DNA from 2 places in the Exiguobacterium sp. K1 genome. Region 2 is predicted to be linked to the other one. Evidence: riboswitches for the same ligand, from Rfam matches in the RefSeq annotation. Region 2 holds a riboswitch; the other holds the start of a gene.
What was found. Region 2 has a riboswitch for S-adenosylmethionine ahead of N7U64_RS10210 (LLM class flavin-dependent oxidoreductase). Riboswitches for the same ligand answer to the same signal wherever they lie in the genome.

Region 1: another riboswitch for S-adenosylmethionine. It lies ahead of msrA (peptide-methionine (S)-S-oxide reductase MsrA); the one in region 2 lies ahead of N7U64_RS10210 (LLM class flavin-dependent oxidoreductase).

What each region holds. Positions count from the first base shown of each region.
Region 1 is NZ_JAOTIT010000008.1:39,982-46,176, reverse strand. Features, by position in the region: gene N7U64_RS14250 (enoyl-CoA hydratase-related protein) at 1-7, shown strand, start outside; gene paaX (phenylacetic acid degradation operon negative regulatory protein PaaX) at 84-968, shown strand; gene N7U64_RS14240 (gamma carbonic anhydrase family protein) at 1,020-1,538, opposite strand; gene N7U64_RS14235 (nitronate monooxygenase) at 1,622-2,557, shown strand; gene N7U64_RS14230 (DMT family transporter) at 2,679-3,107, shown strand; gene N7U64_RS14225 (DMT family transporter) at 3,131-3,610, shown strand; gene msrA (peptide-methionine (S)-S-oxide reductase MsrA) at 3,701-4,231, opposite strand; SAM riboswitch class I at 4,336-4,439, opposite strand; gene N7U64_RS14215 (amidohydrolase) at 4,511-5,683, opposite strand; gene N7U64_RS14210 (putative quinol monooxygenase) at 5,761-6,054, shown strand; gene N7U64_RS14205 (SH3 domain-containing C40 family peptidase) at 6,110-6,195, opposite strand, start outside.
Region 2 is NZ_JAOTIT010000004.1:93,315-99,509, forward strand. Features, by position in the region: gene N7U64_RS10195 (DUF817 domain-containing protein) at 1-82, shown strand, start outside; gene N7U64_RS10200 (DUF2325 domain-containing protein) at 174-1,439, shown strand; gene N7U64_RS10205 (DUF975 family protein) at 1,507-2,145, shown strand; SAM riboswitch class I at 2,254-2,359, shown strand; gene N7U64_RS10210 (LLM class flavin-dependent oxidoreductase) at 2,431-3,489, shown strand; gene N7U64_RS10215 (alpha-L-glutamate ligase) at 3,486-4,433, shown strand; gene N7U64_RS10220 (hypothetical protein) at 4,536-4,994, shown strand; gene N7U64_RS10225 (alkaline phosphatase PhoX) at 5,086-6,195, opposite strand, start outside.

The DNA of each region.
Region 1 (6,195 bases), on a different contig from region 2:
AAAATGAGGATGGTCGTTCTCTGAAATAACACGTATACTAACGGTACACAAAAAAACGTTATATTAAAGAGAGAGTGAATGACATGAGTGCGAATACACAATCGATGATTTTTACGGTCTACGGGGATTACATCCGTCATTACGGCAATCAAATCTGGGTCGGCAGTCTGATTCGTCTGCTCAAAGAGTTTGGTCATAATGAACAGGCGGTCCGGGTCGCGGTTTCCCGGATGGTTAAACAGGGGTGGCTCACCTCACAAAAACAAGGCACGAAAAGTTTTTATTCGTTGACCCCGCGTGGTGTCGAGCGGATGGAAGAAGCCGCCCGGCGGATTTATAAATCGACACCTCATGTCTGGGACGGAAAATGGCGGACGCTGATGTACACGATTCCGGAAGACAAACGGCAAATCCGTGATGAATTGCGGAAAGAGTTGTCGTGGAGCGGATTCGGAAATTTATCGAACGGTGTCTGGATTTCGCCGAACCCACTTGAAAAAGAAGCGGAACGGTTGATTGAAGCTTATGATATCAAGGCGTATGTCGACTTTTTTGTCGGCGAATACCACGGACCGCAACAGGATCAATCACTGGTCGAACGGGCCTTTCCGCTCGATGAATTACAGGAACGATATGAACGGTTCATTGCTGAGTACAGCCGACGTTACATCGTCCATCAAAGCCGGATCCAGCTCGGTGAAATGGATGAGGAACAGTGTTTTGTCGAACGGACGACACTCGTCCATGAATACCGGAAGTTTTTATTTACGGATCCCGGACTGCCGCAGGAGCTGTTGCCGGATGAGTGGAGCGGTCATCACGCGGCCTTGTTGTTTGAACAATACTACCGGCTGCTCGCAGAACCGGCGAGCCGGTTTTTTGAATCCATTTTTCGTGAAACCCACGATGTGACGCAAAAAAGTGCCGATTATGATGCTTCGGAACATCCGTTGTTCGCAGAACGCTAAAACAAAAACGCTCATCCCGAAGAAACGAGATGAGCGTTTTCGTGCAGATCGTTAATTGTCAGCAAGCTGTTTTCGGAAGGCATACCCTTTATCGACGTAGGAATCGATCGATTCCTGAATCATCTCGAGATCGGCTGCCGTGAGCTCACGGACGACTTTACCCGGTGACCCGATAATGAGCGAACGGGGCGGGAATTTTTTGCCGGACGGAATTAAGGTGTTGGCACCGATAATACATTCTTCCCCGATATCGGCATGATCGAGAACCGTCGCCCCCATCCCGACGATTGAGCGCCGGCCGATTTTACAACCGTGTAAAATGGCGTTGTGTCCGACCGTCACCTCATCTTCAACAATGACCGGTGCTCCCTCGTAAAGATGGATGGTCGCATTGTCCTGGATGCTGCAACGTTTGCCGATCGTGATCGGACCTTCATCGCCGCGGAGGACGGCATTAAACCAAATCGTCGACTCTTCTCCGACGGTCACATCGCCGATCAAAAAAGCGCCGGGAGCGACAAAGACATTTGTGGCGAGCTGCGGAGAACTATCACGGTACGGAATCTTCATGAAAACGCCTCTTTTCTAAAAAATGAATTAAAATTCAATCTTACTTATTATACCATTCCTGACAACGGAAACGGAGGGAGACCATGTCTCGTCTATGCAGCAAATTAAAGATTGATGTCCCGATTATTCAAGGCGGGATGGGGAATATCAGCCATGCCGAACTGACCGCAGCCGTCTCAAATGCCGGAGGGCTTGGAACGATCGGATGCGGGACGATGACACTTGCTGAAGTCAGACAGTTAATCGAAGCAACACGCCGTTTGACATCACGTCCGTTTGCCCTCAACGTCGCGATCCGCGTCTCGCCCCATGCCGAACAGTTGGTTGAGTTGGCGATTGAGGAACGGATTCCGGTCGTATCCTTGTCGGCCGGTAATCCGGCTCCTTTTTTGTCCAAGTTAAAGCAGGCGGGGATCCAGACGATCGGAGTCGTTGCTTCGGTCCAACAGGCGATTAAAGCTGAACAGGCAGGGATTGATGTACTGGTGGCGGAAGGCGTCGAAGCGGCGGGCATCAATTCACCGCTTGAGTTGACGACGATGACCTTGATTCCACAAATTGCGGATCATGTCACGATTCCTGTCCTTGCCGCCGGCGGCATCGGCGACGGGCGTGGTCTTGCCGCTGCCTGGATGCTCGGAGCAGAAGGTGTGCAGCTCGGCACCCGATTGATTGCGACACAGGAATCCCGTGTGCATGAGCAGTATAAACAACATCTTGTGCAGGCGGACGATCTGGAAACACGAATCATCGGCCGTGAAGTCGGACAGGTCCGGCGGGTGTTGAACGGACCGTATGTCGAGGCATTGCAGCCGACGTCACTCACGGCTTTTCAGGAACAGACAAACGAATCGTTTCATATCAAAGGAGCCCTTGAGGGGGACGAGACGGCAGGATACGTCAATGCCGGTCTGATCTCCGGTTTGATTGACGATGTTCCGACCGTCGCGGAACTGTTTAACCGGATGATGGATGATGCGTTCGGACGGATTGAGCGGATGTACCGGACACTCGAGTAGCATATAAGTAAAAGAAGCCGACCGACGTGGTCCGCTTCTTTTTTTGCTGTTCAGGACATTTGTCCTTTCAAATGAGTGTAAAATACGTTCTACTCATAATTAGAGAAAAAGGAGGATGAAGATGCAAGGAATCGTTTTTGCTTTATTCAGCGGATTGTTCATCGCATTGCAAGGGATCTTTAATGCCCGGCTCGGTGACGCGGTAGGACCGTGGTTCTCCGTGACGATCGTCCATTTCGTCGGTCTGATCGGCTGTTTATTAATTTACGGATTTGTCCGGGACCGGAAAATCGGCGGTTTCCGCACCTTGCCGCTGATTTACGCAAGCGGCGGATTGCTTGGTGTCCTCGTCGTCGTGACGGAACTGACGTCGATTCAATTGCTCGGGATGACCTGGGCGATGTCGCTGTTGCTTGTCGCCCAGATTTTGTGTGCCTTTGTCATTGATTTGAACGGTTGGTTTGGAGTCATTAAAAAAAGCAGTAATACCGGACAGTGGGTCGGAGTCGGCTTGATGTTGACCGGCGTCTTGATTTTTTCATTTGCCTGAATGGAATAGGAGGAGGAATTAGAATGGGACTCGGAATGTTTTGTGCGATTGTCGCAGGAATGATGATCAGTTTACAGACCGTTTTAAATGCACGGATGAGTCATGCCTTCGGTGCCTGGGCGACGACGACGTTAGTCTTTTTTGTCGGATTGCTCGGATCGTTGCTCGCCTTGATCTTCTTTCGGGGTGGAACGCTTGCGGGGCTGGCCGAAGTCGAACCGCTGTATCTGTTTGGCGGTTTCGTTGGTGTCGGGGTTGTGTTTTGTGTCATGCGGGGAATTCAGTTGCTCGGACCGTCGATTGCGATTTCCGTCGTCCTGATTTCGCAACTCAGTTTTGCGCTCTGTGTCGACGTCTTTGGCTGGTTCGGTTTACCGAAAGTCGAGTTGTCGTTCGGTCAAATCATCGGTCTGGCCGTCATGCTCAGCGGCATCTTTGTCCTGAAACGGTATCAAGTCGCAGAGGATACAGAAGAAGTGGAAGATGTTAAAGTCATTTCCTGAAGAAAAAAAGATATAAAAAAAGAGATCATTTCTTTCACGCCACTTCTACTGGTAAAGTGCGTGAAAGGGTGATCTCTTTTTGAAGCTGAATCAGACAGTGACTTCTTCTTTCCAGGCGACATCGATAAAGGCATCGCGACCGGATGCTTTCCGGTCTTTTTTGTAGTGCGTCGGATTTTTTTTGTGGAAGTCCTGATGGTATTCTTCCGCCGGATAGAAGGCGTGTGCCGGTTCGATCCGGGTGACGATTGGTTGTTTAAAACGGTTTGTCGCCGCTAAGGCGTCACGCGAAGCAATTGCTGCAAGGCGTTGTTCTTCCGTATGATAAAAAATCGCCGGAGCATACTGTGTCCCGCGGTCCTGGAATTGTCCGCCGGCATCGGTCGGATCCGTTTGCGGCCAGTACAGTTCGAGTAACCGTTCGTATGAGAACAGCGCCGGGTCAAATGTAATTTCGACGACTTCGGAATGTCCGGTCGTTCCGGTTTTGACTTGCTCGTATGTCGGGTTGTCGACATGTCCTCCTGTATAGCCGGATACGATACTGTGAATCCCCGGCAGTTCCTCAAATGGTGTCACCATGCACCAGAAACATCCTCCTGCAAATGTTGCTTTTTCCATGTCATCTCTCCCTTTCCCTTGGCTGCTTGAGCCTTAATCCTGTCATGTCTGACAGTGAGAAAACGAAAACGACTCCTTTGCTTGGTTGCAAAAGGAGTCGCCGCTTTTTATCAACCAAAGCTTTCGCTTTGCTGGTCGTAGCACCTTGCTGTGCGCAGGTTGCTGGGACGTCATCGATCCAGATCTCTCGGTCCACTCTTGATAAGTGTTATATGAAGTTGATGTAAGTTCGTTATCATTGGGATGATAATACCATTCATAAAAGTGGAAAGTCAATCCTTATGTTTGCAGGGCACGAAGAACGGTCGCTCCTAACGTTTTCGCTCCAATTAGTAGAGCCCGCTCATCGATTTCATATTTCGGATGGTGTTGCGGATAAATCGTCCGCCCATCCGTTTTTGCAGAGCCCGTGAAGAAATAACTGCCCGGTACTTTTTCGAGGTAATAGGCAAAGTCATCCGCTGCCATCATCGGTTTCATCTCGCGAACCTGTGCTTCCGGTAAAAAACCGGCGGCTTCCTGGACGAGCTGTGTTTCATCCGGATGATTCCAAAGCGACGGATAACCGGTCGTGAAATCGATCGAATAATCAGCGCCGACTCCGGTGCAGGTCGTCCGGGCGACGAGGTCCACCTGTTGACGTAACTGGTGCCGGAGTTGTTCATTGAACGTCCGGATTTCTCCGACGATCCGGGCTTCACCGGTGACGATGTTCGGAGCCGTTCCGGCGTGGAACGAACCGATCGCAACGATAGCCGGCTCAAACGGATCAACCCGCCGGCTGACGAGATGCTGGAGATTGCAGACAAGCTGGGCACCGGCGACGAGCGCATCCTGTGTCCGGTGCGGGGCCTGGGCATGACCGCCTTGACCATGAACAACGATTTCAAATTCATCGATCGCACATAACGTATGACCGCTGTGATAGCCGATTGATCCGACCGGAAGATCATTTTCGAGGTGGGTGCCGAAGATGGCATCGACACCGTCGAGACAACCGTCCTCAATCATCTGGATGGCACCGCCGGGGAACACTTCTTCACCGTGTTGATGAATGAAGACGACAGTACCTGCCAGTTCATCCTGTATGGCATGAAAAGCAGCGGCCAGTCCGAGAACAATCGCCGTATGACCGTCGTGTCCGCAGGCATGCATGACACCGGGACGAATCGAACGGAACGATAACTCGGTTTCTTCCTGCAACGGTAACGCATCAAAATCGGCCCGGATGGCGATTGTTTTCCCGGGACGTGTTCCTGTCAGCGTCGCGACGATTCCGCTGCCGCCGACGTTTGCCCGGTACGGAATACCGAGTCCATCGTAAAAAGCAGCGATTTTAGCGGGCGTCCGGACTTCCTGAAACGATAATTCCGGATGGCGGTGAAAGTCGCGGCGTAAACGAATCATCTCTGATTCATACTCAGTTAAGTACGTGAATAAATTTTCTTGCATCGAAATCATCCTTTTCGGTATGTCTTGAGTAAAAACGGGTACAGATAGAGGTAATCAATCAGAGGAGGAATCAACATATGGGTGAAATCATCGTCAATGCCGTTCTTACAGTCAAAGCAGGATTAGCCGATCAAGTCTTTCCGATTTTAAGCACAGTCTACAAAGCAGCACAAAATGAACCGGGTTGCTTGCGTTATACATTACATCAATCGATTGAAAATGAACATCAGTTCATGCTCTATGAAGTCTATCAGGATGAAGAAGCACTGGAAGCACATATTGCATCGGACCACTATAAAGCATACCGGGAACAAATCGAGTTATACTTGGAAGACCGTCAAGTGACGAAATACGTCGAGATGACATTCTGAATCAAGGAAAGAAGGGCGTATGGATCCGCAAGGGTCCATACGCCTTTTTTCGTTATTACATCGATTTGAAGCCGAGGAAATGTTCCCGCCAACGCGGTTCGTAAATCGAATTGATCTGCAGTTGTGAGCCGCCGGCATGAA
Region 2 (6,195 bases):
TTTACTTGTCATCATCACGATTCTGATTGTTTCCGTCGAAAAATACCGGCTCGGTGATCCGTCAATCGAAATAAAATCCTGACCATATCCAAAAAATAACCTGGTACTTTTTTTGAGCAACCTAACCGACAGCCCCTTGCTATATTGGAAAAAAAGCAAAGGGGTTGTCGAAGATGATGCAACAAATCGTAGAACAGGCGAAGACGTTAGTCGCCGGTAAAATGAAAGTAGTCGAAACGGTGGAAGAATGGGACTTACTGCTCGAGGAAATCCGGGGAATCGATGAATGGGTGCAGATGTCGCGTTACTATACACCCTCCGCAAAACCGGACATCGCGTGGAGCGAACCAGAAGAAGAGGTCACATTCGAACAATCTGTCATTCCTCCTGCACAGATCAATCTTGTCATCGAACAACGTTACGCCTATACGTTTGTGCGTGAATTAAAAGGTGGTTCTTTACGGGAATGGCCGAACAGTCATATCTCGGAAACAGAAATCCGGCAATGGAACCTTGAACATGGAATGGAAATCCGTGTCCAAGTCGTACATCAGGACTCCCGCCGGACGACACTTGAAGTGATGGCTGTTGTCGCGACTGACCGGATGAAGCCACTGTCTGAACGAATCGTTTTTGAAAAATGTATCGTTAAAAATCATGGCATCATTGAATCGACGGTCGAAGGACCATTAAAGGATGAGACGGGTAAGTCCTTTTATTACGCCACACCGGTTGAAGACATGCGATTCTTCCATCTGAAAGAAGGACAGCTCGTCGATCTCGTCATGTGGAAAGGTCGTCCGGAAACACTGACGATTGCTTGGAAGTATCCGTTCCAATATGAAGAACCGACGGTACAACTGTTAGAAACGTCGAACAGTCCAACCACATCAGGACCTTCGTCAGTTGAACCGACTCACGGATCAGCCGTCAAAAAATCGGAACGCTATCTGAAACAAATGAAACGCAAGTCGAAAGTCAAACAGGAACGGAAGACACGCCGAATTCGTGAAAAGAAATCCGAACCGTTGACACCGCTTGTGACGACGTCGCTACCGGGACAACCGATTGACTTCGTTGATAAGGAACCACTCGATTTTGCATCGTTCGAAGGCATGCGGCTCGTCATTGTCGGAAATGAACAGCAAGCTCCGGTCTACCGGACGTTTTTCGAAAAAACTGGAATCGAACTGATTCATCTGTCGGGTGATGCTCAATCTGCGAAGAAAATCGCCGGTCTTGCCAAAAAGACCGATGCCATCGTCGTCGTCACAAGCCGGGTATCTCATGCGGCTTCTGCACACGTCATCGCCCAGGCGAAAAAACATGACATCCCCTTTGCGATGGAACGGCTGGATGGGCGGCGTTCTTTGTATACGGCATGCCAGCGCCAACTTGAAAAAGCCCGCTTAAATCAGTTGAAAACAGGAAAATCCTGAAAAAAGATGAAACTCCTCTCCTAATTAGCCGTAAATAGAGATAGAACTTATTTTGAGGAGGATCTTCATGATTAAAGAATTAAAATTATCCGCCCGTGAAGCGCTCAGTGGTCGCTGGGTCTTCATGGCACTTATGTTTTTACTGTTTCTCATCATTCAAGGTATTCCAACGATGTTTTCTTCTGATGCGAATGAAGATATCCAAGCCATTGATTTGATCGGTTTCTTACTGAATATTCTTTTGCTACCCCTAGCAATTGGCTGGACATGGCTTGCGATGTCTGTCGCCCGGAAAGAACAGGCGAAAATCGTTGATTTGTTTGAGCCGTACAAAATCTTCTTAAAAGCAGTCGGTCTTTCGATTGTTCAAAGTATTTTTCTTGGTTTATGGTTCTTACTACTGATCATCCCGGGAATCATCAAGTCATTTTCATACCTCTTGACGTTCTACATTTTACGCGATGAGCCGTCAATCGGTATTTTGGACGCCATTACACGTTCGCGACAAATGATGGATGGACATAAGATGGAAGCCTTCATGCTTGTTCTTTCATTCATCGGCTGGTTCCTGCTTGGTTTAATTACAATCGGAATCGCCTTCTTATGGGTCGGACCTTATTTCAGCGTCACGCTTGCGAAATTCTACGACCGAATCCGCGGAGAAGAAGCACCTGGTGAACAATCAACGTTTGTAGCACCATATTAATGGGAGAAGAGGATGAGAGCCAAGCTCTCGTCCTTTTTTAATTCCGATTGGAAAACAAGGTTTAATGGTTGCTTTACTCTGCTAAAAAGTGTACGATAATTCCAATAATTCTTATCAAGAGAAGTCGAGGGAACGGCCCGAAGACACTTCAGCAACCCCGCGCGTAGCGGAAGGTGCTACTTCCTAAAAGGAATTTTTCCTTTGAAGATAAGAGCAGACATGATCAATCCGTCGCTCTTTTCGATTTTCGAGAAGAGCGATTTTTTTATAAGGGGGACATAACGGATGGAGTATGGATTTTGGTTACCGATTTTTGGCGGATGGTTACGAAATGTTGAAGACGAACAGATGCCGGCGACGTTCGACTATGCGAAACAGGTCGCGCAAACGGCAGAACGAATCGGGTTTTCGACGACACTAATTGCGGAATTAAACTTAAATGACATCAAAGGGCTTGAAGCACCAAGTCTCGAAGCCTGGACGACAGCAGCGGCGATTGCCGCAACAACGGAGCGTCTCGAAATCATGACAGCCGTCCGTCCGGGATTCCATAATCCGGCGACGACCGCGAAGATGGCGGCGAACATCGATCAGCTCAGCAACGGACGGTTTACGCTAAACGTCGTCTCGGCTTGGTGGGAAGAAGAAGCCCGGCAGTACAACGGTATCTTCACGGCTCACGACGAACGTTACGCCCGGACGGAAGAGTTTGTCACGATCATGAAAGGATTATGGGCAGACGCTTCCCCGTACAGCTTCGACGGTAACTACTATACGCTTGAGAAGACACAACTACATCCAAAACCGGCGCAACGCCCGGGCATCAAATTGTATGCAGGTGGAGAAAGTGAAGCCGGCAAGCAAACCATCGTCAACCACTGTGATGCCTATGTCATGCACGGCGGAACGGTCGAAGAAGTGTCCGTCAAGATTGAAGACATGAAAAAACGCCGCCATGCGACGGGACAGGCACCACTTGAAAGTTTTGGACTGGCAGCTTATATCATCTGCCGGGATACGGAAGAAGAAGCGGTGCGCGAGTGGCAACGGATTACGGATGTGAAGGAAGACAGTGCCGGATACGCCGGTTATGACGACTTCGTCAGTAAATCGCAACTCGAACAACAGGTGAAGCGGAATGACTATTCGGTCTCAAACCGCGGACTCCGTCCCGATTTAATCGGAACACCGGAACAGATTGCCGAACGGATTCTTGCGTTTGAAGAAGTCGGCGTCACCCTGTTGCTCCTGCAATTCTCACCGCAACTGGAAGAAATGGAACGCTTCGCGCGCGACGTCATGCCGCTCGTCGAAGAAAAACGAAAGGTAGGTCAAATCAAATGACAAAAATTCATATCTTACACGAAAATCAGGAATGGACGGATCATCTGATCAAACGACTGGAGGAACTGGAACTGCCGTATGAACAATGGCACCTCGACGAAGGGCAGGTTCCGCTTGATGAAGTGCCGCCGGAAGGTGTCTTTTACAGCCGGATGAGTGCATCGTCGCATACCCGCGGTCACCGTTATGCACCGGAACTGACGGAAGGGGTCCTGGCATGGCTCGAAGAACATGACCGGACCGTCTTCAACGGAACACGTGCCCTGCGTCTTGAAGTCAGTAAAATCAATCAGTATACGGCACTTCGCAAAGCCGGAATCCGGGTGCCGAAAACGACGGCTGCCGTCGGACGCGATCAAATCGTCGAAGCGGCGAAAAATATCGGGGTGTCTTCGTTCATCACCAAACACAACCGCGCCGGAAAAGGGCTTGGTGTCCAGTTGTTCCATTCGATTGAGGCACTTGAGACGTATCTTGACGGTCCGACGTTTGATGAGCCGGTCGACGGTATCACATTGATCCAGGAATATATTCAGGCACCGGAGCCGTATATTACACGCTGTGAATTCGTCGGCGGGAAGTTTGTCTACGCGGTCCAAGTCGATACGTCGGAAGGATTCGAATTGTGCCCGGCAGATGCGTGTGTCATTGACGACCTGTTCTGCCCGGTTGGGGAAGAAGCACCACAAACACCGATGAAGTTTAAAGTCGTCGACGGATTTGATGATCCGATCATTCAAAAGTATGAAGCATTTCTGCAGGCGAACCAGATTGCGGTCGCCGGGATTGAGTTCATCAAGGATGCGGACGGGACGATTTACACGTATGACGTCAATACGAACACGAACTACAACTCGGATGCAGAAGCGGCGGCCGGTAAGTTCGGTATGCTCGAACTGGCGAAGTTTCTCGGTGCGGCACTGGAACGTCAAACGGTAAAATGATTCGCAAAAACCGATTAAAATAAGCCAAATACCCTGTATGGGTGCAGCCAGAAGTTAGAACTGCACACATCAGGGTATTTTTCAGTAAAGGGAGGGGTTCGGATGGTAACGTGGCATGAAGAAAAAAGATTGGATGTCCCAATCGAAAAAGCCTGGCATATCTTTGATCATGACCGGTTGCAACGCCTGATTCCGGGTGTCGTCCAGCATGAAGTGATTGAACGGAAACCGGGTGTCGTCGGTTCGACGTACCGGCAAACGTATATGCAAGGAAATCGGCTGGAGACGTACATCGTGACGGATCTTGCCTATACGAATCAACCGGATTTTAAGCAAAATACGATTGGTTTTACGCTGGCCAAAATCTTTAAACTCGAAATGACGTTTACGTTAAAGCGGCTTGACGAAACAAGTTGTCAGCTGATTTATACCGGGAAAAACGAAGGCGCTAATTTCGTCGGACGAAGCCTGCTTTCGCTTGGCGGCGAACGGGAAACAGAAAAAATCGTGCAGGAATTGCTCCGACGTGTGGAGCAGGAAGCCGGTCAGTTGCGCACATAATTGAAAAACCGTCTTGAATCGCAAGACTAAAAAAGCAAGGAGCGGATGAAAAATATCCACTGCCTGCTTTTTGTTAAGTTCTTATTGTGAGTTACCGGTGAGAATACGATTTCTGACCTGTCGGGAGACCGGACAAGTAACCTACACCACCTGTTTTTTGAATGCCGATGCCTTCTTGCATCGCTTGTTCGAGTTTCTTCGGATCAACGGCTGTAATCTGCTTTCCGTTTAATCCTTCACCCGGATGCTGATAGTTACTGAGCAGATAGCTGTATCCGCCGACACGATCGAGTGACCGGAGTCCTGTCGCTTCAGCCCCAACCGGAACGGACAGAATCCGTGAGAGCTTCTTCGTTTTCAAGTTGTATGCCCAGACGAAGTTATTCGTGTGCAACGAGCTGTCTTCACCGATGAAGAGTGTGTTCGATGTTGCGGAATAGGCCAGGTTATCCGGATTTGAAACAAGATTCGGATTCGCTGTGTTGCCGTAGGCATCCGGCTTCGCTAAATCCTCACCGATGACGAGGGCTTGCATATTCGTCGGGACATAGCGGCTGTTGATGCCTTTAGCGCGACCGAGGTCGATTTCAAACGTCGCACCGGATTCGCGTTTTTCCAGCTGAATATCATCCTGAACGGCACCATCTTGTTTTTCCGTACTGCCGGAAACATAAGAGAGTGCGATATAGGCTTTTTTGTCTTGTGCGTTCACCGTGATGCCTTCCATCTTGTTGAACTCAGACGTTGCCCCGAGTAAAGCACCGTAACGACGGGATTCGAGGAAGGCCGCTTCTTTTTCCTTGCCTGGTTTCAGCTTCAGATACTCGACCTTTTTGCTGGCAGCTGTCTTGACTGCTTTAAATCCTGGTGTTGGAACATCGGCTGTCTCAAAAATGTCACTAAACTTTGTTCCTTTGTCGATGAGACGTTGCACTTCTTTATCGGATGCATGTCCGAGCTTGATCCATTCGAGATCGCCGGCACCGCCTTCGGTTGCTTTCGTTTGATTAAACTTGGCAGCGTAGAGCGTTCCTTGTGAGAAGTCTTTCTTTTTATCGGCGACGTACATGAACATCATCGTGTTGTTACCGTCATCGCCAAAGATGGCCGTTTTCTGATCCGGGAGAATCTGCATCATTTCGTGTGAGAAACGACCGGTACTGTAGTGCTTGACGACCGATGATTTTCCTTTGCGGTCAAC